3 regions of the Planococcus sp. TJ-301 genome follow, and region 3 is predicted to be linked to each of the others. Evidence: riboswitches for the same ligand, from Rfam matches in the RefSeq annotation. Region 3 holds a riboswitch; each other region holds the start of a gene.

Region 1 (8,081 bases), 280 kb from region 3:
ATAAGAACAGGTGAATCAGCCGACACCTTTTCAAAATCAGGGGGGTCATGTTATGCAGGTGCAGGAAACAAGATTACTCACAGTCATTGATGGCAAGGACAGCGTTCGCTGGAATCGCCTTGTAGCCGGCTTTTCGAATACCGACATCTATTTCTCGCATGAATATTTTATGAGCGCCCTGTTATTGGATGAGGGGGAGGCGATGTTGTTCGTTTTTGAAAATGCTTCCGGCAAAATTGCGTATCCGGTCATCAAACGGACGATTGCCAATGAAGGCGATTTGGAATTATACGATATTACGACACCATATGGCTACGGTGGACCGCTGATTTCATGCTGCGGCAGCGAGCAGGCTTTGCTGTCGGAATTCCGAAAAGAATTCGGCGCATATTGCCAGCGCCATCACATCGTCTCGGAATTTGCCAGATTCCATCCGTTATTAGGCAACCAGCAAGGTTTCGAAACCGAGATGGAGATTTCCTACGTCAGCGATACAGTGGCAATCGGGCTGCAGCAGGAAGGCGATTTGCTGAGCCGCATTCCGGGAAAAAACCGCAACATGATCCGCAAAGCGATAAAGAACAACATCGAAATCAAAAAAATCAGCACGGAAGATTACCTCGAGGAATTCATCTTGATGTATTACGACACCATGCGCCGCAACAACGCGACCCGTTATTACTTTTTCACCGAGGAATATTTCCGAAAAACCATCACGCTGTTCGGATCGGACCTTCATTTCTTCGGCGCATTCCTGGATGGGAAAATGATTGCGGCGACCTTAGTGTTGAGCCAGGGCAAATTCATCCACTATCATTTATCAGGATCATTAATGGCATATCGGAACCTGGGTGCGAACAATTTGCTGCTTTTCAAAATCGCCGAATGGGGCCAGGCGGGGGGCGCGGAAGCGTTTCATCTGGGCGGCGGCTATTCAGGTCAGGACGACAACCTTTACCGCTTCAAAAAGACTTTCACCCAAGACGCACCGCTGGAATTCCATATCGGAAAGAAAATCCACAATCCTGCGTTGTACCAAATGCTTTGTTTTGAAAAAGAGAAAGACGAAAACAGCTCCTATTTTCCTTTGTACAGAGCTTGAGGCAACATTAAATACGAATAGATTTGGCAGGTGCGTCCTTTCGGAGACGCCCCTTTTTGCGTGCGGAAAGTATTTAGCAGTTGAGAGAAAGTATTTCGCTCGGCAAGGGAAGTGAATCCAAAACTATCCAATTAAAATACGCTATTTGCAGCAATTTTGATTAATATCTATGAAAAAAAGCATTCCAGCTTTCACTGGAATGCCTTTCGCGATTGGCTTTGCCTCTATTTTTTCATAATGAATGCCATATGGCGGCCGGCTTTCCGGTTTTCTCGGTAAGAAAAGCCGGAAGGATCCTGATACGTGCAGATCCGGTCGACCGCTATGGAATCTGCAGGGATGCCTGCGAGTTCACATTGCTTTTTCACCACAAGCTGGTTGTCGATGTGGTATTTGCCGGTTTCTTCATTGTAATACGCAAAGCTGTCCGCATAGCCAAGCGCCTTGAATTTCAAATACACGTCTTCATCGACTTCGAATTTCTCCTGACTCAGGGCAGGTCCAATCTGGATGCGAAAATCCTCCGGCCGGCATTGTTCCACTTCAATCAGGTGTTGGAACAATTTCAATGAAATCTCTTTTGCCGTCCCTTGCCAGCCGGAATGGACGGCGCCGACAACTCCCGCCGATTCGTTGAAAAACAGGATCGGCACGCAGTCGGCAGCAAAGCTGGACAACAAGATGCACGATTCGTATGTATAAAGAGCGTCCGTATCCGGTATGGCGCTCGCCAAATCCAATGCGCCGCGGCCTTTGTCCGACGTTTCCACGCGGTGGAAATTGGCGCTATGGGTTTGCTGGGCGCAAACGAGATCATTCATGCTGCTATTGACTGATGTTGTAAGAAGTGCCCGGTTTTCGGCAATCTTAGCAGGATCCATGCATGCGTGGAGCGCCATATTATTGGCTTCCGGTGCTTCTTCGTTCTTCACCGTAATGCCTGCAAGAAACTTGTTGTCGTCCGTATAAATAATCGATTTCATCTTCGCACCTCTTTTCAACAATTTTACCAGGGCTCTGAAAAAACTTACTGCCTTTCCTAAAATATATAGCAGCAACGGCCAGAAGCCAACCAAAAAAGGAAAGTACGCTTTGCAGCGCGCTTTCCTTTTTGCTACTCGGAACTTTCACAAATGGCTTTGATGTTTTCCAAGGTATGGGAGGCAGAGTTCCGGCTCAGCCGTTCGTAGATGATCCGGTCGGTGATTTTTCCGAACAAGTCATCCGGGATATAGCTTTCGATTTCAAAACTGACCTCTGTACCAGAGTCTCTCGTAACGTAATAGCTGGATTGTCTGGCATTGAAACTGCCGCTCATCATGCCCGTCCATTTGGCGGTGCTGTCGGTGATTTCGCATTCTGTGACTTGAATGGTTTCAGGGAAATGCATGCCCATGATGGCATACTCGGCTTCAACGACGGTACCGACCTCACCGTTGCCGTCAATTTTTTTCGGAGAAGCCAGATTGTTGTAGAAATGTGCCCAATTTTCAGGATTGATGGTGTAGCGAAAAACTTTTTCAAGTGGAGCATTGATGAAGATGGTCTGTTTCGTGTGAGCCATGCGTTCATTCGCCTCCTGGAATGCAAGATGATTTCTGCTTTCATTATACAACGAAGAAATCATTAAACTTCTAATTTATCGGAATATTTAAATAAATTATTATGGTGTATATGGGATGTGTGGGCAAATTGGCATTCCGTGGCAAATCAATTATGCTAATCAAATAAGAAGTGAAATTAATGAAAGCGGTGGCGTTGATGGATCAGGTGATACAGGAAAAGTTAAAAGAAATCGAAGAACAGTTTCAAGTGAAAGTGCTGTTCGCGGTTGAGTCCGGCAGCCGGGCGTGGGGATTTCCGTCAACGGACAGTGATTACGACGTCCGTTTCGTCTATATTCATCAGCTGGAGTGGTATTTGGCCATCGACCCGCAAGGCATCGGCGAGAAGCGGGATGTCATTGAAATGCCCATTAACGACATGCTCGACATCAGCGGTTGGGAAATCACGAAAGCTTTGCGGCTGTTCCGGAAAAGCAACCCACCATTTCTGGAGTGGATGTACAGCGAAATCCAGTATTATGAAGCCTATTCGTTCAAAGAAAAATTAAAGACCTTGGAAGATGAAGTTTTCTTTCCGAATGCAAGCCTCTACCATTATTTAAATATGGCGAAAAGTAATTACCGGACCCATCTCAACAAAGAGGAGGTAAAGATAAAAAAATATTTTTATGCATTGCGTCCTGTATTGGCTGCGACTTGGATCAAAGAGCACCAGACCATTCCGCCGATTGATTTTTATGAGTTAATGGAAGGTCTTGTGCCCGAGGGGATTTTGAAAGAGGAGATCCTCGATTTGTTGGAGCGCAAGAAAGCGGGGGAAGAGCTGGATCTGGAACAGCGGATTCCTGCCATTCATCATTTCTTGGACAGTGAAATTGAAGGGCTGGAAGCTTATGCAAAGACATTGCCGCCGCGCATTGGAGACCCAACCGATAAGCTTAATTCTTTATTTAGGGAAACTTTAAAGCAAGTATGGGAATAATTGCGCAAACAAAAGGCAGACCATCTTTAAAAGAGCCGATTCGCCTTTTTCAGTCCTTTGCTTTGGAAGGTGAAATATTTTTATGCTTTCATTTAAAACAAGAATAGTAATAAATTTGGATATTCGCTTAATTACAACAACTACTTTTTCTTTGAATAGTTTTGATGGATGATAAGACGCGGAAAAAGAGCGCAGAACAGAATTTGGAGCGGCGTTGACAGGAAAAAAGTAATAATGTAGACTATGAAAAACAAGTGAATATGACCTCACTTTCCGGTGAGGTAGAGGCGCGGAATTTATTAGTCCATAGAGGAGTTTGAGAAACAAGGATGCTATGGAGAAGGGAAGACCGCCGAAGTTTGTAATATTTCTCATTATTACTTGCTGGGTCTGCAGTGAATAATTGCAGGACTGCCGCATTGGACTTCCCAGTCTTTCGCGGTGTGCTATCTCGATACGGGAAAAGAGGATTTAGGGCAACTATGCATATAGCGATCTGAGTCTATCTCAGGTCTTTTTTTGTACATAGCTGCCCTTTTTGGCCTATTCAGAATTATTTTACTTAAAACACAAAGGGGGAGAATGAAAAGATGAAAAAGAAATCAGGATTGATGTTAACAGCCGTGCTTTCACTGGGCATGTTGCTTGCGGGATGCGGATCGGAAGAAGACGCAGCTTCAGGCGGAGGTTCAACTGAAGAAGGCGGGACGTTTAAAGTAGGGATGGAAGCGGGCTACGCGCCGTTCAACTGGACGCAGAGCGATGATTCCAATGGCGCTGTGAAAATTTCCGGCAATGCGGAATACGCGGGCGGCTATGATGTGGAAATCGCGAAACAAATCGCGGAAGGTCTCGGAAAAGAATTGGAAATCGTCAAAACGGAATGGGACGGCTTGGTCCCAGCACTGAACTCCGGCAAAATCGATGCCATTGTGGCGGGCATGTCGCCGACAGCGGAACGCAAAGAAACCATCGATTTTTCCGAGCATTATTACACATCGGAATTGGTGATGGTTGTGAAAAAAGGCGGCGAATTTGAAGGCGCGAGCGAGCTTGCTGACTTCAGCGGCGCGAAAATAACGGCGCAATTGAATACGTTCCATTATACGGTTATCGACCAAATTGAAGGGGTTTCCAAAGAGACGGCAATGGAAAGCTTCCCAGCAATGCGGGTAGCGCTTGAGTCGGGCATGATTGACGGCTATGTTTCAGAACGCCCGGAAGCGGTCAGCGCTTCAGCAGCGAACGAGAATTTCGCGATGGTGGAATTCACAGACGGCTTTGAGACTTCAGAAGATGACACGGCAGTAGCTGTCGGCTTGAAAAAAGGCAGCGAGTTTACAGAACAGATCAACGAAACATTAACTGGCATCTCAGAAGAGCAACGCCAGGAAATCATGGATAAGGCTATTCAAAACCAACCAGCTGCCCAGTAAAAGTTTAGGCGGTGCCGGCTGCAGCTAAATGCAGCCGGCTTTAAATTTTTTTAGGAGGAAAACCATGAGTCTTGAGTGGGTTATCACCATACTTACAAATAATTGGCCAATGTTCCTGCGCGGAGCAGGGATGACATTGCTGATTTCCATCATCGGCACGTTGATCGGTGCCGCAATCGGTTTGATTATCGGCATTGTCAATACAGTTCCGATGCCGGAGCGCGGCGTGAAGCGTTTGTTCCAGAAAACGATCAATTTCTTGCTGTCCGCGTACGTGGAATTTTTCCGCGGCACGCCGATGATTGTTCAGGCAATGGTCATTTTCTACGGCTCGGCGATGGCTTTCGGCATTGATATGGATGTCTTTACGGCGGCGATTTTCATCGTCTCCATTAATACGGGCGCTTATATGTCGGAAATCGTCAGGGGCGGTATCATTTCTGTCGACAAAGGACAGTTCGAAGCGGCACAGGCAATCGGCATGAATCATTTCCAGACAATGATGAACGTCGTCATGCCGCAGGTAGTGCGCAACATCCTTCCGGCAACCGGCAACCAGTTTGTCATCAATATCAAGGACACCGCCGTATTGAACGTTATCGGCGTCACGGAATTGTTTTTCCAGACCAAGTCGGTGTCGGGCAATAATTTCCGGTATTTCGAATCGTTCTTCATCGCCTGCGTCTTGTACTTTGTCATGACATTCACCATCACGCTCCTGCTGCGCAAGCTTGAGCGCAAAATGGCAGGGCCGTCCAATTACAGCATGATCGGCGGCTTGCCAATGCAAGTGGTCACGGCAGAAGACACAGAACATAAAATCAAAGAATAAGAAATCCGCAATAGCAGAAGAGGAGACCTTATGGAAAAAGTTATTGAAATCCAGCATTTAAGCAAATCCTTCGGAACGCATGAAGTGTTGAAAGACATCGATTTCTCTGTCAGCAAAGGCGAAGTAGTATGTGTCATCGGGTCGTCCGGATCCGGTAAATCGACGCTGCTCCGCTGTGTCAACCTGCTCGAAAAACCGAGCGGCGGCAAGATCATCTATAATGGCGAAAACATCCTTGATGACCGCCATGACATTCATTCCTACCGCACCAAACTTGGCATGGTGTTCCAGCAATTCAACTTGTTCAATAACCACAATGTCTTGAACAATTGCGTCGTCGGGCAAATGAAAGTGCTGAAGCGCAAGCGGCAAGATGCCGAAAAGACAGCGAAGCAATTTCTGCAGGTCGTGGGCATGGACCAATACATCAATGCAAAGCCTGAACAGCTTTCTGGCGGCCAGAAACAGCGTGTGGCAATTGCGCGTGCGTTGTCGATGGAACCGGATGTGATGCTGTTCGATGAGCCGACATCGGCACTCGATCCCGAAATGGTCGGCGAAGTGCTGAAAGTCATGAAAGACTTGGCGAAAAGCGGGCTGACAATGCTGATTGTTACGCATGAGATGGAATTTGCCAAAGAAGTAGCAGACCGGGTTGTCTTCATGGACAAAGGCGTCATCGTTGAAGAAGGGCCGCCTGAACAAATTTTCAACAACCCGAAGAAAGAGCGGACTCAGGAGTTTTTGAAGCGGACCTTGCGTTAAGCGAAAAAGAGAACAAAATCCAGCCTGCCGGGCATTGCGCCCTGCAGGCTTTTTACGCGATTGACTGGGCAGTAGCTGTCCCAAAATTCGTTTCATATTCACTTTCTGAAGAGGCTCAAGGCGTGGTAATATGGAAGGAACGTCTTGAGATATTGCTTAGATGATGGGAGGAATTGAAGAAATGAAAACTTTGCCAAATTGCCCAGAATGCAAATCGGAATATACATATGAAGATGGAGATCTATTGGTGTGTCCGGAATGCGGACACGAATGGACGGTTGTAGTGGAAGAGGAAGAAACAGTGAAAGTTGTGCGCGATGCAAACGGCAACGTTCTGGTAGACGGCGATTCCGTAACAGTGATAAAGGACCTGAAAGTAAAAGGCAGTTCGTCGGTGCTGAAAATCGGCACAAAGGCCAAGAACATCAAACTTGTCGAAGGCGACCACGACATCGATTGCAAGATTGACGGTTTCGGGCCGATGAAGTTGAAATCGGAATTCGTTAAAAAAGGCTGATTTTGTTCCACGTGAAACGGATACAAATTAAAACCCGGGCATCTAGCCCGGGTTTTATGCTGTCGAGAAAAGACTCGGCGGCTTTTTTTGCTGGAGCTTGTTTGTCTATGGGAATTCTCCGTTCTTTAGATGAGACGGAAACTGTTCGAAAAAGTGTTTGGAGGATAGCGAACGTTCGTAAAGTGTTTGGACATGTTTACGAACGGTTTTTTTAGCGGTTTTGTGCTTTTTTAGAGTGTTCGTAAACGTGTACTTTTACGAACGCTTTTATTACTAGAATTATATAGCCTTCATTTCGTTCTGTTGGTATATTGAGAAGAAAGAGGAATGAGACCATTTGGCGTGAGGATTAGGGGGAGTTTTTTTGAGCCAAGGACTAACAAAAAAAATCATTTATTCGTCTTCTTCCCATCAAGGAGAGTCGGTGGAAGTTGTTGATGCGGACTGGAAGGGCCGATACGGAACGGCCGTGATTCTCCAGAAAAATAACAAGACAGTCATTCAATTGAAGGGTGTCGAAATAGATGTTTCCTTTACGCGGTATAGCTTATCGCGTATCCGGTGGGTTGATGACCTTCACATTTTGGTAGCTACCTATGAAAATGAGGAAAACGAAGAAAATGTATTTATCATCAATCTGACCGGCCACCTCATCCATTCCTTTAACGGGGGAGAGGCAATTGAAGAGATAGCTGTTGGAAAAGAAGGGATATGGATCAGCTATTTTGATGAAGGGGTCTATGGAAACGGCATTTCCACCGAAGGGCTCGTGCTTTTTAACCTTATGGGAAAAGTCCTCTTCCGCTATCATTCCGATTTGTCGGATCCGTGCGTAATCGATGATTGTTATGCACTTTGCAAAGGCGAAGGGGACAACGTATG
Region 2 (8,081 bases), on a different contig from region 3:
CATTTTCATAGGCTACATATGGAAAACGCCAAATGTTCCCCAAACCTACCGCCGAGCCGACTGCCGCTAAAATAAAACCGGCGCGTGTGCCCCATTGCGAACGTTCCATTTTTCTTCCCCCTTTTTTGTCTTCTTCCATTTTTCTTACAGAAAAATAGGAAGTTTGTTTATTTTCAGATTATTGACTAATCTAAAATTAGTATAACTATGGGTTCCTCTAAAGTAAAGATAATTCCGGAAAAAATTTCTTAAAAACTATTACTGCAATAATAAAAAAGCAGAGATCCAAGATCTCTGCTTTTAAAACCACTAGCTATTTGCTTGTTTTTCTAAAATTGTAGTTCGTTTTGACCATACAAGGAATAATACTGCTAAAATGACTATGACTGTCAGTAGCGACCATAGAAGTGAACCTGTAAAACCTATTACGATGTAGCCGACCGCTGCTATAGCAGCTGCAGTCAATGCATAAGGCAATTGAGTCAACACATGGTCCATATGGTTGCTTCCTGCACCGGTAGACGACAGAATCGTCGTATCGGAAATTGGTGAACAATGGTCTCCGAACACTGCGCCTGCCAAAACCGCTGCAAGTGCTGGCAGCAGTAATTCTGGTGCAGCTTGTGCCATGATATTTCCGGCAATTGGCAGCAAGATCCCGAAAGAGCCCCATGAAGTTCCTGTTGAGAAGGCCATGATTCCTGCAAGTACGAAAAGCAGCACAGGAAGGATTTCAATCGGCATATTGCTTTCAGTAACAAAATCAGCCAAATACAGTCCTGTCTCCAATGCACCAATCAAATAACTCAACGACCATGCAAAAATCAAAATCAGCACAGCTCCAAGCATAGAACGGATGCCTTCAAAGATGCCTTTTCCAACCCAAGACGCTTTCGCTGTTTTATTGTGTTTGAATTGGCGAACGTACAATAGGATGGAAGAAATCGCACCCAATAAACCGCCGGCCATCAAAGAAGCAGGAACATCCGTGTTTTCAAAAATTGCCCAGATATCCAAGATCTGCCCTGCATTCTGGTAACCGGTCCAAATCATTGCCCCGATCGTTCCTGCAACCAGCAAGATGATCGGCAAAAGCAGATCCGTCACACGGCCGTGACCATGGACCGGGAAGTCTTCTTTCATCTCCCCAGGAATTGTTTTCTTGGCATCGAATAGTTCGCCCGTTGTAATAGCGCGTGTTTCGTGTTTTTTCATAGCACCGAAATCGACATCGCGCACTGCGACGAAAAAGACGATTGCCAATGCTGCGACTACGTAGAAATTCATCGGAGCCATCCAGATGAACGCTTCAAGCGCAGACATCTGAACAAAAGTCTGTGCCGACAAGATGCTGGCGATGATTCCGATGATTGCCGCTCCCCAGCTGGAAACAGGCGAAATAACACAAACAGGTGCAGCCGTTGAATCGATGAAATAAGCAAGTTTAGCGCGTGAAATTTTGTAGCGGTCCGTAATCGGACGTGCTACTTGGCCAACTGCCAACGCATTGAAATAATCATCGATGAAAATGACCATTCCGAGCACGACTGTCAGCACTTTTGCGCCTCGGCGTGTTTTGATGCGTTCAGATGCCCAATCGGCAAATGCCATACTGCCGCCCGACAGGCTGACAAACGCGGTAATGATTCCGAGCAAAAACAAGAACAGCAGGATAAAGACGTTATAAGCGTTGAACCCTCCGTCCCAGAACGTGATGGCAAATGAATTGAAGATTTCCGTAGCGGCTTGCACCGGCGCGAAAGAAGTCAAAATGAACGCCGCAGCGACAATCCCTGCGCCAAGCGACAACAGTACACGTTTTGTCAGCAGGACCATGACGATTGCCACGATTGGCGGCAAAATCGAAAAAATAGTGTTTTCCATGTTAAATTCCTCCTTTTTTAATAGGATGGAAGAGAAAGTAAGAAAAAAAGGCTGATTGTTCCCAATGGATACAATCAGCCTTCTACAATTCGTCTGTGTGGTAAAACATCAAACAACCCTGTAGCTCTTCGTCTATGCAAAACACAGACGACAGTGACATTCTTGTTCAGAATGACCCCAGCCTCTTTTTCAGTGACAGCTGAAAAAGAAACTTCGGCAAAACCCCCTTTCGGATGCGAGCAACCATGTCATACCCCCGCACCCTACTGATAAGCCTTGCAGCCTCTACCCATCGATATTGAATTCATTAAAAGCATAGCGCACAATATTAATGAAATCAAATGAATTTCAACTCCGAATATTCACTCATTTCACCGGTTTAGTGCGGAAAAATTGGCTAAAGACATCGCGCAGAAATTCCGGCATGAAATACGTTTTCGGAGCACGCTTCAGCTCCGGGAAAAAATAGCCGAACGTGAACATATCTAGTGTGATCAAGTTGAACATTTCATCATGCCGCGCGCGGCGGCCGCCAATGTGCAGCTCATGCCCGACCAATGAAAAGTTGACGCGGACCATGTTGCCGAAAACCGCCCCTCTGAAACCCATCCCTTTCAATTCGATATTCGGCCAGTCAGCGTTCAACGATTGAAGAAAGATTTCTTTCAGTTCTGCACCACTCAACTCGATCATGCACAAATTGATCGGATGCGGCAACATCTTATGGAAATCGTAACGCGTTGTCTCGCCGAGCGGCATATCTTCCATGAACAACCCAGCATTGAACAACGCACAATCCGCACCGGAGTATTCCAGCATCGCTTGGCCGAAAAGTTCAGCAAGTTCTGAGTCTTTGAACCACTCTGCCTTTAAAGGCTTGTCGTTGTAAAAGACCGGTTCGTTCAGCTGCATTTTGCCCTCCTCAATGAGCATGTCATTGAACCCTTCATCATTGCTGCGCAGATCGGCCGTTTCAATCAGCTCTGCTTCCCGCTCCCCCGTAACTGGGTCGATTGTGATATGGCCTATAAACATGCCGAACTTCCCGGCAGCACCGAGCAGCGAATCATTGATCATTTTCCCTTCGTGGAAAATATGGTGGGTATGCGCGCCAAGGATGATATCCAAGTCGCTGCACATTTCTGCAAGCAGCTCATCTTCCCTGATACCAAGATGCGAAAGGCAGACGATAAAATCGACGGTCCCCTTCAGCTCTGCGGCGGCTTCAACAATGGATTGCTTAGCATCTGACACTGTCCAGCCAAGGCGCTTGTAAAAAGGCGTGAATTCCGCAGTCGCCCCGACCAACCCGATTTTCCGGCCCTCCGCAGTCGAGACGACTGCTGATGGTTTTGCCCAAGACGGACGGCGGCCTTCAGCGGTGAAAAGATTTGATACCACCACATCAAAATCAGCTTGTATATATAACTCGTCCAATTCTTTTTTCGACAAAGTAATGCCTTCATTGTTCCCAATGGTCACTGCATCATAGCCAGCATCGTTTAGAAGATCCACATTGCCTTTCCCGGCAGTCCCTTCACTAAAAGGGTGCGAACGGTCAACATGGTCGCCGATATCCAAAATCAAGCATGTATCGCCCGCCTCCTCATGCCAGCGCTTGCGTTCATGCAAAAAGGCACGGATCTCCGGCCAATGTGAAAAATGGCTGTGGAGATCATTTGTATGATAAATATGAATAATTTCCCCCATGTTCTGCACCTCTTTAAATACTGAATAATCCCTCATAAATCGAACGCAAGCCAAGGATCAGCAACGCTAGCCGCAAAATGACGACAAGCGTCTCCGATTTTATCTTTTTGTTCAATGACGCACCAATCTTAGCTCCGATGTACGCCGTAGGCACAATCGCAAGTGTATAAATCCAAGGCACATTGCCTAGTGAAATATGCGTGATTGAATTGATAATGGAAGATAAGAACACCATCAACATTGACGTACCGACCGCGACATGCGGCGGGAACAAGAACAGTAGGATCATAGCGGGCACCATAATGGACCCTCCACCGATGCCGAATAGCCCCGATGCGAAACCGACGCCGAACGTCAACAGCAAAGCGAACCATATTGGATAACCATAAACATATTCCTTGTTCATCGAATCCGTGAATGTGTTCTTTTTACCGTTTTCAACAAACCAGTAGACAACCTTCAATTTGTCCCTAACCAATAATAATAGGGATAAGAAGACTAGCAGAATGCCGAAATACAAATTGAATGATGGCAGGTCGAGCCCTTTATTGACAAAGGCGCCTACTACTGTACCCGGAGCGCTCCCTGCAAAGAAGATAAGCGCGCTCCGGTAGTCGACCGTCTTGACCTTTATATAAGACAATGTGGAAGACAAGCCGGTGAAAATCATCATGATGACAGATAAACCGACGATTTGCTGAGGGCTCAAATCGGGGAAGAAAGCGACAGTGGCTACTAGGAACAACATCGCCGGAACCAGAATAACCCCGCCTCCGAGTCCGATCAACGCTCCCACTATGCCCGATAACAATCCTACAATCGCCAGCAATACAAATTCCATTAAAATCCTCCTTCAAATAAATCCAGTTGCTTTGCGGACAAACCATTGAATTCCAAGCCGTTCATGCTTTGGAACTGTTTGGCATCCCCAGCCGCATGCCCGCCGGAATTATTATTGAATATGACATAAACGGTTTCGGAAGATTTCTGAAGGGTTTCAACCGCGCTGCTGATTTCACGCAATTCTTCTTCGTTGTAATCATACAAATAACGAACTTCGCGCCACTTTTGGCCTCCGCCTGGATTTGTCCAGCCGTGCACATTACGCCCGTGGATACGCAATAGTGCTTTGTCACCGCGCGTTGACGCTGCCACTAGCGGGACAGAACCATCCCCTGCCTGCGGTTCGTCGCATACCGTATGGATCAAGTTGTTTTCCTTCAAAAATTCCAGCGTTTTATCGCGGAATTCCGGCGCATACCAGGACTGGTGGCGGAATTCAATCGCCATGTCGAACTCTTGTAGATGGCCGGTGATTTCTCTTATTTGTTCCACATTATCCTTCTGACAATCAAACCAAGGTGGAAATTGCAGCAGCACCATCGCCAATTTCCCCGCTTCCTTCATGGGACGGATCGATAAGCGAAACGCTTCAAACATTTCTTCTCTACTGTCAAAAGGGTTTTCCCCGCGCAGATGGCCAGTCATGCCTTGGTAGGCTTTCACAACGAACTGAAAACCATCTGGCGTCTCATTTATCCACTTGGTGATGTTGCGCGCCGGCTGAACGGCATAGAATGAAGAATCCAGCTCGACAATCGGGAAATGGGCACTATAATCAATGAGTTTTTCAGTCTTTTTCGAATCCGGGCTGTAGACGTCCGGATGGTCGCCCCAACCTGTCAATCCTACGTTTATCATCGTCCCGCCTCCATTTTTCACTGTTATTTTATGATAGCATAGAAAAAAACGAACGTCTTTTATGAGGACGCTTCATAATCGTTTGTGTCAGCTTTCAGCCTTTTGCTGAATAAGGAGTGAATGGGTATCATTTAGCAATTTCTTCTATACAATGTAAACCGCACTCTGCTTCATTAAAATCCTCTATTGTTTTATTTCCCACCTATTGAATATGCTACACTTTTTTAAAAGCTAACTGGAGATGGTAAAAGATGAAAACAGATTGGAACCATAACAAGCTTACCGAAAAATTCGAAGCACACCGTGATGAAACCCTAGCCCTTCTGATGGCTGCCTATATGAGAAACCAGTTCACTTTCCTGGGCATAAGAACGCCTTTGCGGAAAGCTTTGCTAAAAGAACAGTTTGCGGAATGCCGACTCCCGGAACTAAACCGCTTGGTGGAAGAAGTCTGGACTCTATATAAGTTTCCGGAACGCGAGTACCAGTACGCTGCAATCGCTCTGCTCGATAAGATGAAAAGCCAATTATCAGTCCATGACCTGCCTTTTCTTCGCGAACTGGTGGAAAGCAAGCCCTGGTGGGACAGTGTCGATTCCATCGCGCCGCGTATTGTCGGGCACGTGATTCAACATGAACGAAATGCCGGTGCTGCCGCAATGTTTGAATGGTCAAGCGCGAGTAATATGTGGACCAACCGGGCAGCCATTCTTCATCAATTGAAATTCAAGCAAGCAACAGACACTGCGGTGCTCAGCCGCATCATTTTACAGCATGCCAATTCATCCGAGTTCTTTATCCAAAAGTCCATCGGCTGGGCGCTGCGGGAATACGCCAAAACCGATCTGGAATGGGTAAGAGATTTTGTTGCCACTTCTACGCTGCAGCCGTTAAGCATTCGGGAAGCATTGAAAAATATCAAAAAGTAAAAGATCAGCGCAGATGCGCCGGGCTTTTATTGTGGTGTTCAAACTCAATCTCTTTATCCCAATCATCGATTTAATTTAGAAGCTCCTGCTTTTATTTTAACGTATAAAAATAGCCTTAAGCATACAAGCAGTATGCTTAAGGCTATTCTCCCTTGTCCAAATAATATTTCATTTCAGCCTCTTAAAAAATTCCGCCGATCCCTTTGCTTCCAATTACAGATTTTGCAGATTCCATCAGTTCATTTTTTTCATTTTCATTGATTTGACCATCTTCATAAGCTTGCTTAGCTTGTATGATTACGTCTTTTGCTTGTCCCATGTCTGCGTTGCTAAGCTTTTCTTTCAATGCATCGAATGCTTGGCTCATGTGCAGCAAACCTCCTTGTATTCTATCTTCTTGGTTTATATACCCCACGAGCAGACTGTAAAACTGCAAAGTTTTTCATTAGAAAACTCGAAAAAAATTTACATCATTTGCATTCGGTAACAATAAAACTCCAAAAAAATAGCCCTTGGCATGAGCAAAGCCATACCAAGGGCCATTAATTAATCCATTAACCGATAGAGCCTTCCATTTCAAACTTGATCAAACGGTTCATTTCTACCGCATATTCCATCGGCAATTCTTTCGTGAACGGTTCGATAAAGCCCATTACGATCATTTCTGTCGCTTCTTGTTGAGAAACGCCGCGGCTCATCAAGTAGAACAATTGCTCTTCAGATACTTTCGAAACTTTCGCTTCGTGCTCTAAAGAAACATTGTCATTCAAGATTTCGTTGTATGGAATCGTATCAGATGTAGACTGATTGTCCATAATCAGCGTATCGCATTCGATGTTCGAACGCGCGCCGTCGGCTTTGCGGCCGAAGTGGACGATTCCGCGGTAGGAAACTTTCCCGCCTTGTTTCGAAATCGATTTTGAAACGATTGACGAAGATGTATTTGGAGCCAAGTGGATCATTTTCGCTCCAGCATCCTGGTGCTGCCCTTTGCCAGCGATAGCGATCGACAGGGTCATGCCGCGTGCGCCTTCGCCTTTCAAGTAAATAGCTGGATATTTCATCGTCAATTTAGAACCGATGTTGCCATCGATCCATTCCATTGTACCGTTCGCATCAACGAAAGCGCGTTTCGTTACAAGGTTGAAGACGTTGTTCGCCCAGTTCTGGATAGTCGTGTAACGGCAATATGCGTCTTTTTTCACGATGATTTCAACTACAGCCGAGTGCAATGAATTCGTCGTGTAAACCGGTGCTGTACAGCCTTCTACATAATGAACGCTTGCGCCTTCATCAACGATGATCAGTGTACGTTCGAATTGGCCCATGTTTTCCGAGTTAATGCGGAAATAAGCTTGAAGCGGAGATTCCACTTTAATGCCTTTAGGGACATAGATGAACGATCCGCCTGACCATACTGCCGTATTCAAAGCTGCGAATTTATTGTCAGCAGCTGGAATAACTGATTGCCAGTATTCCTTGAATAAGTCTTCGTTTTCACGAAGTGCAGAACCGGTATCTTTAAAGACGATTCCCATGTCTTCCAATTCGACTTTCATGTTGTGGTAAACAACTTCGGATTCATACTGCGCTGAAACACCTGCAAGGTATTTCTGCTCAGCTTCAGGAATGCCGAGTTTGTCGAATGTCGCTTTGATTTCTTCCGGCACTTCGTCCCAAGATGTCTGGCTCTGCTCAGATGGTTTTACGTAATACGTAATTTCATCGAAGTTCAATGAAGCCAGGTCGCCGCCCCATTGTGGCATTGGCATTGAGTAAAACAATTTTAGTGCTTTCAGGCGGGAATTGAGCATCCATTCCGGTTCTTCCTTGATTTTCGAGATTTCTCTGACGATG
Region 3 (8,081 bases):
CGCCTGCAATTCAAGCTTCACTTGAAGCTCATTATAATCTTCCTCGCTCAGCTTATTGCGCATCGGCTGCACTTTGCCCATGGTACCAAGGAGGTTTTGTACGTGATGCCCCACTTCATGCGCAACGACGTAAGCCATCGCAAAATCGCCAGGTGCCTGGAATTGGGTCTGCAATTCTTCGTAGAAGCTCAAGTCAATGTAGAGTTTCTGGTCGCCGGGGCAATAAAACGGCCCAACCGACGCACCCGCTGTGCCGCATGCCGAATCAACGCTCTCTGTGTAAAGCACCAAGGTCGGCTCCTCATATTCCAAGCCCTCTTCCGCGAACACTTCAGTCCATACCTGTTCTGTATCCGCAAGAACGACTGACACGAATTCCGCCAATTCCTCTTCTTCTTGGGATGCCACATATGGTTCATTTGACTGCGATCCGCCGCCCATCGTATCCAACATCGCACCCGGATCCCCTCCAAGAAAAGATACCAACAAAACAATAAGCAAGCCGCCGATGCCGCCTCCGGCAATCAGGCCGCCGCCTCCGCCACCTCTTCCTCTTCTGTCTTCAACGTTGCCGCTGCCTGCTCTGCCCTTCCATTTCATCTATTTCCTCTCCTCGCCATTCACTTTTTATAAGCTATACCCCATTCGGTACCGCTTTTAATCCATTTCAATCGAGGCGGTAAATTAAAAATCGCTCTCTTAAATCGCCTTCCACTCCCGGCAGTTCAACTTCCTGGAACTGTTTAAATCCTGTGCTATGCTCCAAATAGCCGATGTAATCCTCTGACGGAAAGAATAAGATCAGCTCGACATTCCGCAGCGAACGTTCCACGGACTTCAGGATATTATTGATGACCGTGATGAAAATCTGAACAGAAAATGGGTTAAAAAAATAGAATTTATTGTCGTGGGGATGAATTCGGTATTGTTCAGCGAGTGTACAGACAAAACGGATCCGCCCTTTTGCCGCTGGCCGCTTTTGCACGTAGGACTCCAGGTTTTCACAGGCTTGTTGGTGAAGGCCCTGATCCATTTCGACCCCGGTCGATGCCGCGCCGAACAAATGGTGCACCAAAAAGTTGAGGCGCCCTTTGCCGGAGCCGAAATCGACGAACCTATCTTCCGGGGATAAAGGATAGCTATTGAAAAGTGTCTCGAGCAGTTCATATGGTGTCGGTTCGTAGCGATTGTAATGGAAGGTATCATGGAACCCCTGCTGTATGCCTGAAGTATGGATATTCAGGTCGTGATCGTATTGCCGTTCGTCCATCAAATCTCCTCGATTCTTATAAAATAGTGCCTTGCATACTTGCAATTAAAGCAGGAATTTGGTAAAGTCTAGCTAATTCAATAATTTCTTGCTCCGCTTTTTCGGAGTGAGGATAGAGGCGCAAAAACCATCAGTAGACAGCTCGAGGATGATGAGATCCGATGACAGCTGCTGAAAGGGGAATTTGCCGAAGTGGCCAGGCGCTCATTGCCGATGTTGCTGGGTCTGCATTAAACAAATGCAGGACTGTCATATAGGAGACTATATGGAGGGCTATCTGACGCATGGATTGAGCGCTTTACACGCTAATCCTATCGCAGCAACGAGACCCTTCGTTGCTGCTTTTTTGTTTTTCCGATACGCTTGCCGCCTCTGATTACGCACGATCAACGCAGCAGCAGACAATAGAACACACAAAAAAATGAGAAAAGGGTGGTATTTATGAATTTCGGACAAGTAGTGACAGCAATGGTGACGCCATTTGACGCAAGCGGTGACATCGATTTCCCCGCAACTGCAGCCCTAGTGGAACATTTAATTGAAACCGGGAGCGATGCATTGGTGGTAGCAGGCACTACCGGCGAATCGCCGACTTTATCGGAGGACGAAAAGATCGACCTCTTCAAGTTTGTCGTCGATACTGTCCAAGGCCGCATTCCAGTCATTGCAGGAACCGGCTCAAACAATACACGCGCTTCAATCACGTTGACGCACGGTGCAGAAGAAGCGGGCGTTGATGCCATTATGCTGGTGACACCATATTACAATAAACCTTCACAAGAAGGCATGTTCCAGCATTTCCAAGCGATTGCAGCCGCCACTCATCTGCCAGTCATGCTATATAATATTCCTGGGCGCAGCGTCGTCAATCTGTCAGTCGACACCATTGTGCGCTTAGCCGCAATCGACAATATCGTCTCCATCAAAGAAGCAAGCGGGAGCCTTGATGCCGCAGCCGAGATCATTGAACGCACACCCGATACGTTCAGTTTATACAGCGGCGATGACGGCTTGACCTTGCCGCTTCTTGCAATTGGCGGAACAGGCATCGTATCTGTAGCTGCCCATATCATCGGCCGTGAAATGCAAGTGATGATTTCCAGCTTTAAAGCCGGCGACACGGCAAAAGCCGCGCAGCTTCACCGCACACTTCTGCCGGTCATGAATTCGTTATTTGCTGCACCGAATCCAGTTCCTGTTAAATCAGCATTAAACTGGGCTGGTGTAGCAGTGGGCGGCGTACGCTTGCCGATGATTCCGTTGACGGAACAAGAAACACTGACGTTACAAGAAACTTTAGCGCCGGTAGTAAAAACGGCCGCTACACAATAATAAAAAACCCGCTGAAGCAAAGGCTTCAGCGGGTTTTTTGCATCAAGTTTCAGCAGTTAATTTTTTAAAGGCTTGTTTCAAGCTGCCGCCAAGTGCCAGCTGCCGGACATCGACACCTAAATGCGTAATCGTCTGGGCAATTTCTGGCCGGATACCGGTCAGAACAGCGTGCACACCGATCAATTTCAGCGACTCAGTCAACATGATAATTTGTTGTGCCACCATGGTATCTACTTTCACGACACCCGATAAATCGATGATCAACGTTGAAACGTCCAAATTGCCGACTGACATGAGCGTTTTCTCCAGAATGTGTTCTGCGCGGTCCACTTCGATTGCACCGACAAGAGGCAAGATCGCAATTTCGTCATTGACGGGCACAACTGGCGAAGACAGCTCCAAATACTCCGTGCGCGCTTCCTTAAGATTTTTTTGATACGAATTGATGTACGCGAAACTATAAGAATACGCCGCATGGTCAAGCAGGCTATGGAAAAATTCCATGACCTCGAAAAGCACTTCAAGTTCTATGCCTTTGTATACAGCTTCCGACTTGATAACTTTCCCGATATGCTTGCGGTAAATATTCGTTTCCGCTAAAGCGCTATCGAGCTGCATGCCTTCTTTCAGGAAATAATTCCCGGTGGCATGGCCCCATTCAGCAATCTCATCGTAAGCCTGTTGCGGATCAAGGAAATTCGTGATGGATTTGCCGATCAATCCAATCAGCCCTGAACGGAACTCGATAACCGCCTTCAGCAACTCTCCATAGCCTGCAACATCTGCCGGGCTGGCATCTTTTAATGCCTCTTCCTGGATCAATTGGGCGATTAAATATTTATCTTCTTCCACCCGTTGGCCGAGCAGTGTAACTTCCCTTTTCATGTGGTACCTCCCGAAGTAGCGTTTGTCATTCATTGTCTTTTATTATACCTGTCAGTCAACGATTTAGGATACTGAAAAATTCCTCTTATTTATTGCCCAGGAAATAATCGGTTTCCGCGTCATCCTGTTGTTACGCAATTGCAGCCACCATTCTTTGCAGCATAAAGCGCTTTATCTGCACGGGCGAACAGTTCCCTAGCAATGTCTCTCACTTGGTAGCTCGCCACTCCGATACTGACGGTGATAGGGACATGCCGCCAATCGGCCTTTTCGAGGCGCCCACACAACTTTTCACCAAATTCTTTTGCCGGTTGTATGGCATGCCCGGGCAGCAGAATGATGAATTCTTCTCCACCCATTCGTGCAACGATCGCTCCGCTTTTAATTTCGCTCAAGAGTTTATCAGCCAACTCCTGCAGGACGGCATCTCCCATGGGATGGCCAATTCCTCTTCAAAAGCAGGCGTGATCGCACTCCATACATCTTGGTCACAGCCCAAACCGTGCCCGAACACCAACGCTTTTTTCCCATTTCCAAGCAACTTTATGTTATTGCGTTGCATCGTCTGCTGTTGCACAAGCAGCTCCCCCTTTTGCCCCTAGCAATTCTCTGTCTCGTTTTTAACTTCTTATCATCCATAATATCATCAAAATTCACAATAAAAGCGTCCCAACCAAATTATCCTATTATTTGAAAGTTAGAGAGGTACAAAAACCCCCATCTACACTTTCATAATTATCCAGAACTTATAAGCTTCCTAATAGAATTGATTAAAAAACGAAGCGAAAATGACAAAGACAATAAGAAGCACTAATATCGTAATAACGATGCCTGGCAACACGACAATGAAAAACCCTTTCCAAGACGAGACATGGTGCGCTTCGCCCACCGCTTTGCAGACGATGATGAATGTCCAGACGGAAACAACCGCCAGCACTATAGACATGATTGCCACAATTGGATTTCCCGCCACATCTGCGCGGTCTGCAAAGAACGTTTCCGGAGATGCAAGCGCCCAAATGATCAGCAGCGGCAACAGCCAAATCTGCGGTATTTGCGCTGCAGGAAGCGCTTTAAACATTTCCTGATAAGTCGCCGTTCCTTTGAACAGCCGTCCTACAAGTGTCAATATAGCTGCTCCTAAGAAATAGCCTACAGCACTCCCTATCGGACCGGTGATCAATGCCTGAAGAATGGCCGCCCAAGGGGCCATGTCCGAACTGCGGGTATTCATCATCCCTAACAGGCCGGATGCGAATCCTGTCAGGACAATGAGCAAAATCATATATTTGGCCGATTTTCGTTCAATGACGAAACGCACTGTTTCACGCGTTCTCAGCCAAATATCGGTGAATGGATTCACCTCACGCTCTTTGCTTAATCGATCTTCTCTTACCATAATTCCCTCCTCCTTCCTCTCGGATATAAAGACGGACGGCAGCAGCATCGCATTTTTTTCTCTGATATTTTCTAATACCCTAATTAGGCTTTTATTAAATATATATTATAGGTAAAGACTGAGGAACTTTGATTTTCAGTTCCAGAAAAGTTCCTATTCTCAAGAATAATGTATATTTTGGATGTTTATAATACTGAAAAGGGTGGGTACACTACCTCTACCTTAACTTTTAGGTTCTACACCGAACCATATACTGAGGAGGAATTTATAATGACAAACCATGAAAACAAATTGATCGGCGCATATGACGTACAGGCAGAAGTATTAAATAAAATCACAGAGTTGAAATCACAGGGCTATAGCGAAGATGACATTTATGTCGTTGCGCAATACCACGACCAGGTGGCGATGGTTGAGCGGCAGACTCATGTGCATGTTGAAGCGGATTCAACAGAAGCGAACGGTACACCGCAACAAGAAGAAGGCTTCATGGGCAAATTCATCAACTTGCTGGCAGGCGAAGAAGCTTCAGGCGACGCATTCAACAGCATGAACTTAAATGAAAAAGATGCGGAACAATCCCGCCGGCAACTTGAAGAAGGCAAATTGCTGGTTTATGTCGACAGTGACTTTAACGAATCTTATAATTCATTCCACGAAAAACGCGGAACTTCTTCTTCCCGTGAAGGCTTTGCAGGCGGCAACACAAACGGTGGTTTTGCGGCTGGAAGCACAAATGGCGTATCATCTTCTAACGAAGAAGAGAAATTGCGCCTTCATGAAGAACGTTTGAATGTCGACAAAGAGCGTGTGCAAACCGGTGAAGTGAATGTCGGCAAACACGTTGTTGAAAACGAGCAGACAATCGAAGTTCCTGTTGAGCGCGAAGAAGTATACGTTGAGCGCCGCCCAGTGAACGATTCATCGACTTCAACGGATACGAATCATTCATTTGATTCTAAAGATGCTTATACAGAAGGCGACACAATCCGTGTGCCATTGACGGAAGAGCGTGTAGAAGTGACGAAAACAGACGTAGTTGCTGAAGAAATTGTCATCGGCAAACGCAAAGTCCAAGATACAGAGCAAGTGAAAGAAACAGTCCGTAAAGAAGTAGCAGACATTGACGGCGATGTGGAAGACAAAGACCGCAACCGCTTCTAATTCAACAAAAGTGATTATGAAAAAAGCCCCCCGGAATTCCATTTCCGAGGGGCTTTGCTATGTCACCGTTCAGCTCCAGCGGGCTGTCAGCATTTTTCGTCTTGTGTAGAATTCGACGCCGTCAGATCCGTTGGCGTGAAGGTCTCCATAGAATGAGTTTTTCCAACCTGAGAACGGGAAGAACGCCATCGGAGCAGGGACGCCCAAGTTGACGCCAAGCATGCCGACTTCGATGTTCTCACGGAAATAGCGCACACTGCGTCCACTTTCAGTAAAGAGGCAAGCTCCGTTGCCGAAATCCGATTTATTGGTCAGTTCAATCGCTTCTTCCAATGTAGCGGCACGGACAATGGACAAGACCGGCGCAAAAATCTCTTCTTTCCAAATGCGCATATCGGTCGTCACGTTATCGAAAATGGTCGGGCCGATGAAATAGCCATTGTCTTTCATGCATGCGTCTTCGCGCCCATCACGCAGCAACAGAGCGCCTTCCTGCTGGCCAACTTCAATATATTTAGCCGTTTTCGCTTTATGCTCGTCACGGATGACCGGCCCAAGGAAGACGCCTTCGTCCATGCCGTTGCCGACTTTCATGCTGTCTGCCGCTTCCATCAATTTTTCGACCAATGCATCCGCTACATCGCCTACTGCAATGACAACCGCGCATGCCATGCAGCGTTCGCCAGCAGAACCGTAAGCAGCTGAAACGATTTCTCTTACCGCCGGGTCAAGCTGCGCATCCGGCATGACAATCGAGTGGTTTTTCGCGCCGGCCAATGCCTGTACGCGTTTGCCGTGGCTAGTCCCTGTTTTATAGACATATTCCGCAACCGGCTGTGAACCGACAAAGGAAATGGCCGGGATGCCAGGATGTTCAAGAATGCTGTTAACGACTTCACGCCCGCCGTGGACGATATTAAAGACGCCTTTCGGCAATCCCGCTTCTTCGAATAATTCCGCCAGGCGATTCGCAAGCAATGGCGTTTTCTCTGAAGGCTTCAGGATGAATGTATTGCCGAGTGCAATCGCCAGCGGGAACATCCAGCACGGCACCATCATCGGGAAGTTAAAAGGCGTGATGCCGCCGACTACACCGACAGGATAGCGGTACATGCCGGATTCGATATCCGTTGCGATGTCTGGCAATTGCTTGCCCATCATCAAGGTAGGCGCCCCAGCCGCAAATTCAACACACTCGATGCCGCGCTGCACTTCCCCTTTGGCTTCGGCAAAGCTTTTGCCGTTTTCCACTGTGATCAATTCCGCCAGCTCGTCCCAATGATCGACCAGCAACTGCTGATATTTGAACAGGATGCGCGCGCGCCGCGGCACTGCTGTTTTGCTCCATAGTTTGTAAGCCGCTGCCGCTGCTTTTGCTGCGTCATCGACATCTTCCAATGTGGAAAGCGGCACTTGCGCAAGAATTTCTCCCGTCGCCGGATTCGGCACGTCATCGAATTCCGCTGTTTTCGCTTCCACCCATTCACCGTTGATATAGTTTTTCAATCTATCCTTTGTCATAGTTTCCATAATAGTTTCCTCCTAAAGGTTTGCTTTTGCCGCGCCGCTAGCTGTAAATTCATAATCGAAACAAACGCGGTAAAGCTCTTCGATTTCCTGCTGGTCCGGAATCCGCGGATTATTGCCCGGGCTGCCGCTGGCCAACGCATCCACTGCCATTTTAGCGATTGAACGGCTGAATTGGTCCGCATTGATGCCCCAGTCGCGCAAATTCGGAATTTCCAGATCCAGACATAGCCGCTTGACTTCATCCACTGCGAATTGCGCCGCTTCTTCTAGGGTCAGCACCGTTGTGTCTCCGGCGAAGACCCGCCCTAAATCAGCTAAACGCTCAGAGCAAGATTCTTTGCTGAATTCCAGCACTGCCGGCAGCAGCATGGCATTCGAAACACCATGCGGCACATGGAATAATGCACCAATCGGACGGGACATGCCGTGTACCAGACACACAGAAGCATTCGAGAACGCCATTCCCGCATACATTGATCCGGTCGACATTGCTTCACGCGC

What was found. A riboswitch is a leader RNA that binds a small molecule or an ion and turns the genes downstream of it on or off. The one in region 3 is predicted to bind lysine.
Region 1: another riboswitch for lysine. It lies ahead of AC4EHJ_RS10545 (transporter substrate-binding domain-containing protein); the one in region 3 lies ahead of dapA (4-hydroxy-tetrahydrodipicolinate synthase).
Region 2: another riboswitch for lysine. It lies ahead of AC4EHJ_RS15595 (Na+/H+ antiporter NhaC family protein); the one in region 3 lies ahead of dapA (4-hydroxy-tetrahydrodipicolinate synthase).

Annotation. Positions count from the first base shown of each region.
Region 1 is NZ_JBZDOH010000001.1:2,161,329-2,169,409, reverse strand. It holds gene AC4EHJ_RS10565 (lipid II:glycine glycyltransferase FemX) at 53-1,102, shown strand; gene pgeF (peptidoglycan editing factor PgeF) at 1,327-2,085, opposite strand; gene AC4EHJ_RS10555 (SRPBCC family protein) at 2,217-2,666, opposite strand; gene AC4EHJ_RS10550 (nucleotidyltransferase domain-containing protein) at 2,864-3,649, shown strand; lysine riboswitch at 3,924-4,106, shown strand; gene AC4EHJ_RS10545 (transporter substrate-binding domain-containing protein) at 4,240-5,085, shown strand; gene AC4EHJ_RS10540 (amino acid ABC transporter permease) at 5,150-5,917, shown strand; gene AC4EHJ_RS10535 (amino acid ABC transporter ATP-binding protein) at 5,948-6,682, shown strand; gene AC4EHJ_RS10530 (zinc ribbon domain-containing protein YjdM) at 6,864-7,199, shown strand; gene AC4EHJ_RS10525 (YxiH-YxzG fusion protein) at 7,564-8,081, shown strand, end outside.
Region 2 is NZ_JBZDOH010000004.1:161,405-169,485, reverse strand. It holds gene AC4EHJ_RS15600 (sodium-dependent transporter) at 1-109, opposite strand, end outside; gene AC4EHJ_RS15595 (Na+/H+ antiporter NhaC family protein) at 310-1,884, opposite strand; lysine riboswitch at 1,998-2,180, opposite strand; gene AC4EHJ_RS15590 (bifunctional metallophosphatase/5'-nucleotidase) at 2,251-3,594, opposite strand; gene AC4EHJ_RS15585 (sulfite exporter TauE/SafE family protein) at 3,608-4,435, opposite strand; gene AC4EHJ_RS15580 (DUF72 domain-containing protein) at 4,435-5,295, opposite strand; gene AC4EHJ_RS15575 (DNA alkylation repair protein) at 5,547-6,224, shown strand; gene AC4EHJ_RS15570 (hypothetical protein) at 6,406-6,591, opposite strand; gene sufB (Fe-S cluster assembly protein SufB) at 6,779-8,081, opposite strand, start outside.
Region 3 is NZ_JBZDOH010000001.1:1,882,330-1,890,410, forward strand. It holds gene ypfJ (KPN_02809 family neutral zinc metallopeptidase) at 1-600, opposite strand, end outside; gene AC4EHJ_RS09240 (class I SAM-dependent methyltransferase) at 668-1,270, opposite strand; lysine riboswitch at 1,376-1,554, shown strand; gene dapA (4-hydroxy-tetrahydrodipicolinate synthase) at 1,712-2,602, shown strand; gene AC4EHJ_RS09250 (STAS domain-containing protein) at 2,645-3,487, opposite strand; gene AC4EHJ_RS09255 (GGDEF domain-containing protein) at 3,607-3,921, opposite strand; gene AC4EHJ_RS09260 (hypothetical protein) at 3,879-4,064, opposite strand; gene AC4EHJ_RS09265 (Yip1 family protein) at 4,245-4,886, opposite strand; gene AC4EHJ_RS09270 (DUF2382 domain-containing protein) at 5,157-6,050, shown strand; gene AC4EHJ_RS09275 (CoA-acylating methylmalonate-semialdehyde dehydrogenase) at 6,120-7,580, opposite strand; gene AC4EHJ_RS09280 (iron-containing alcohol dehydrogenase) at 7,593-8,081, opposite strand, start outside.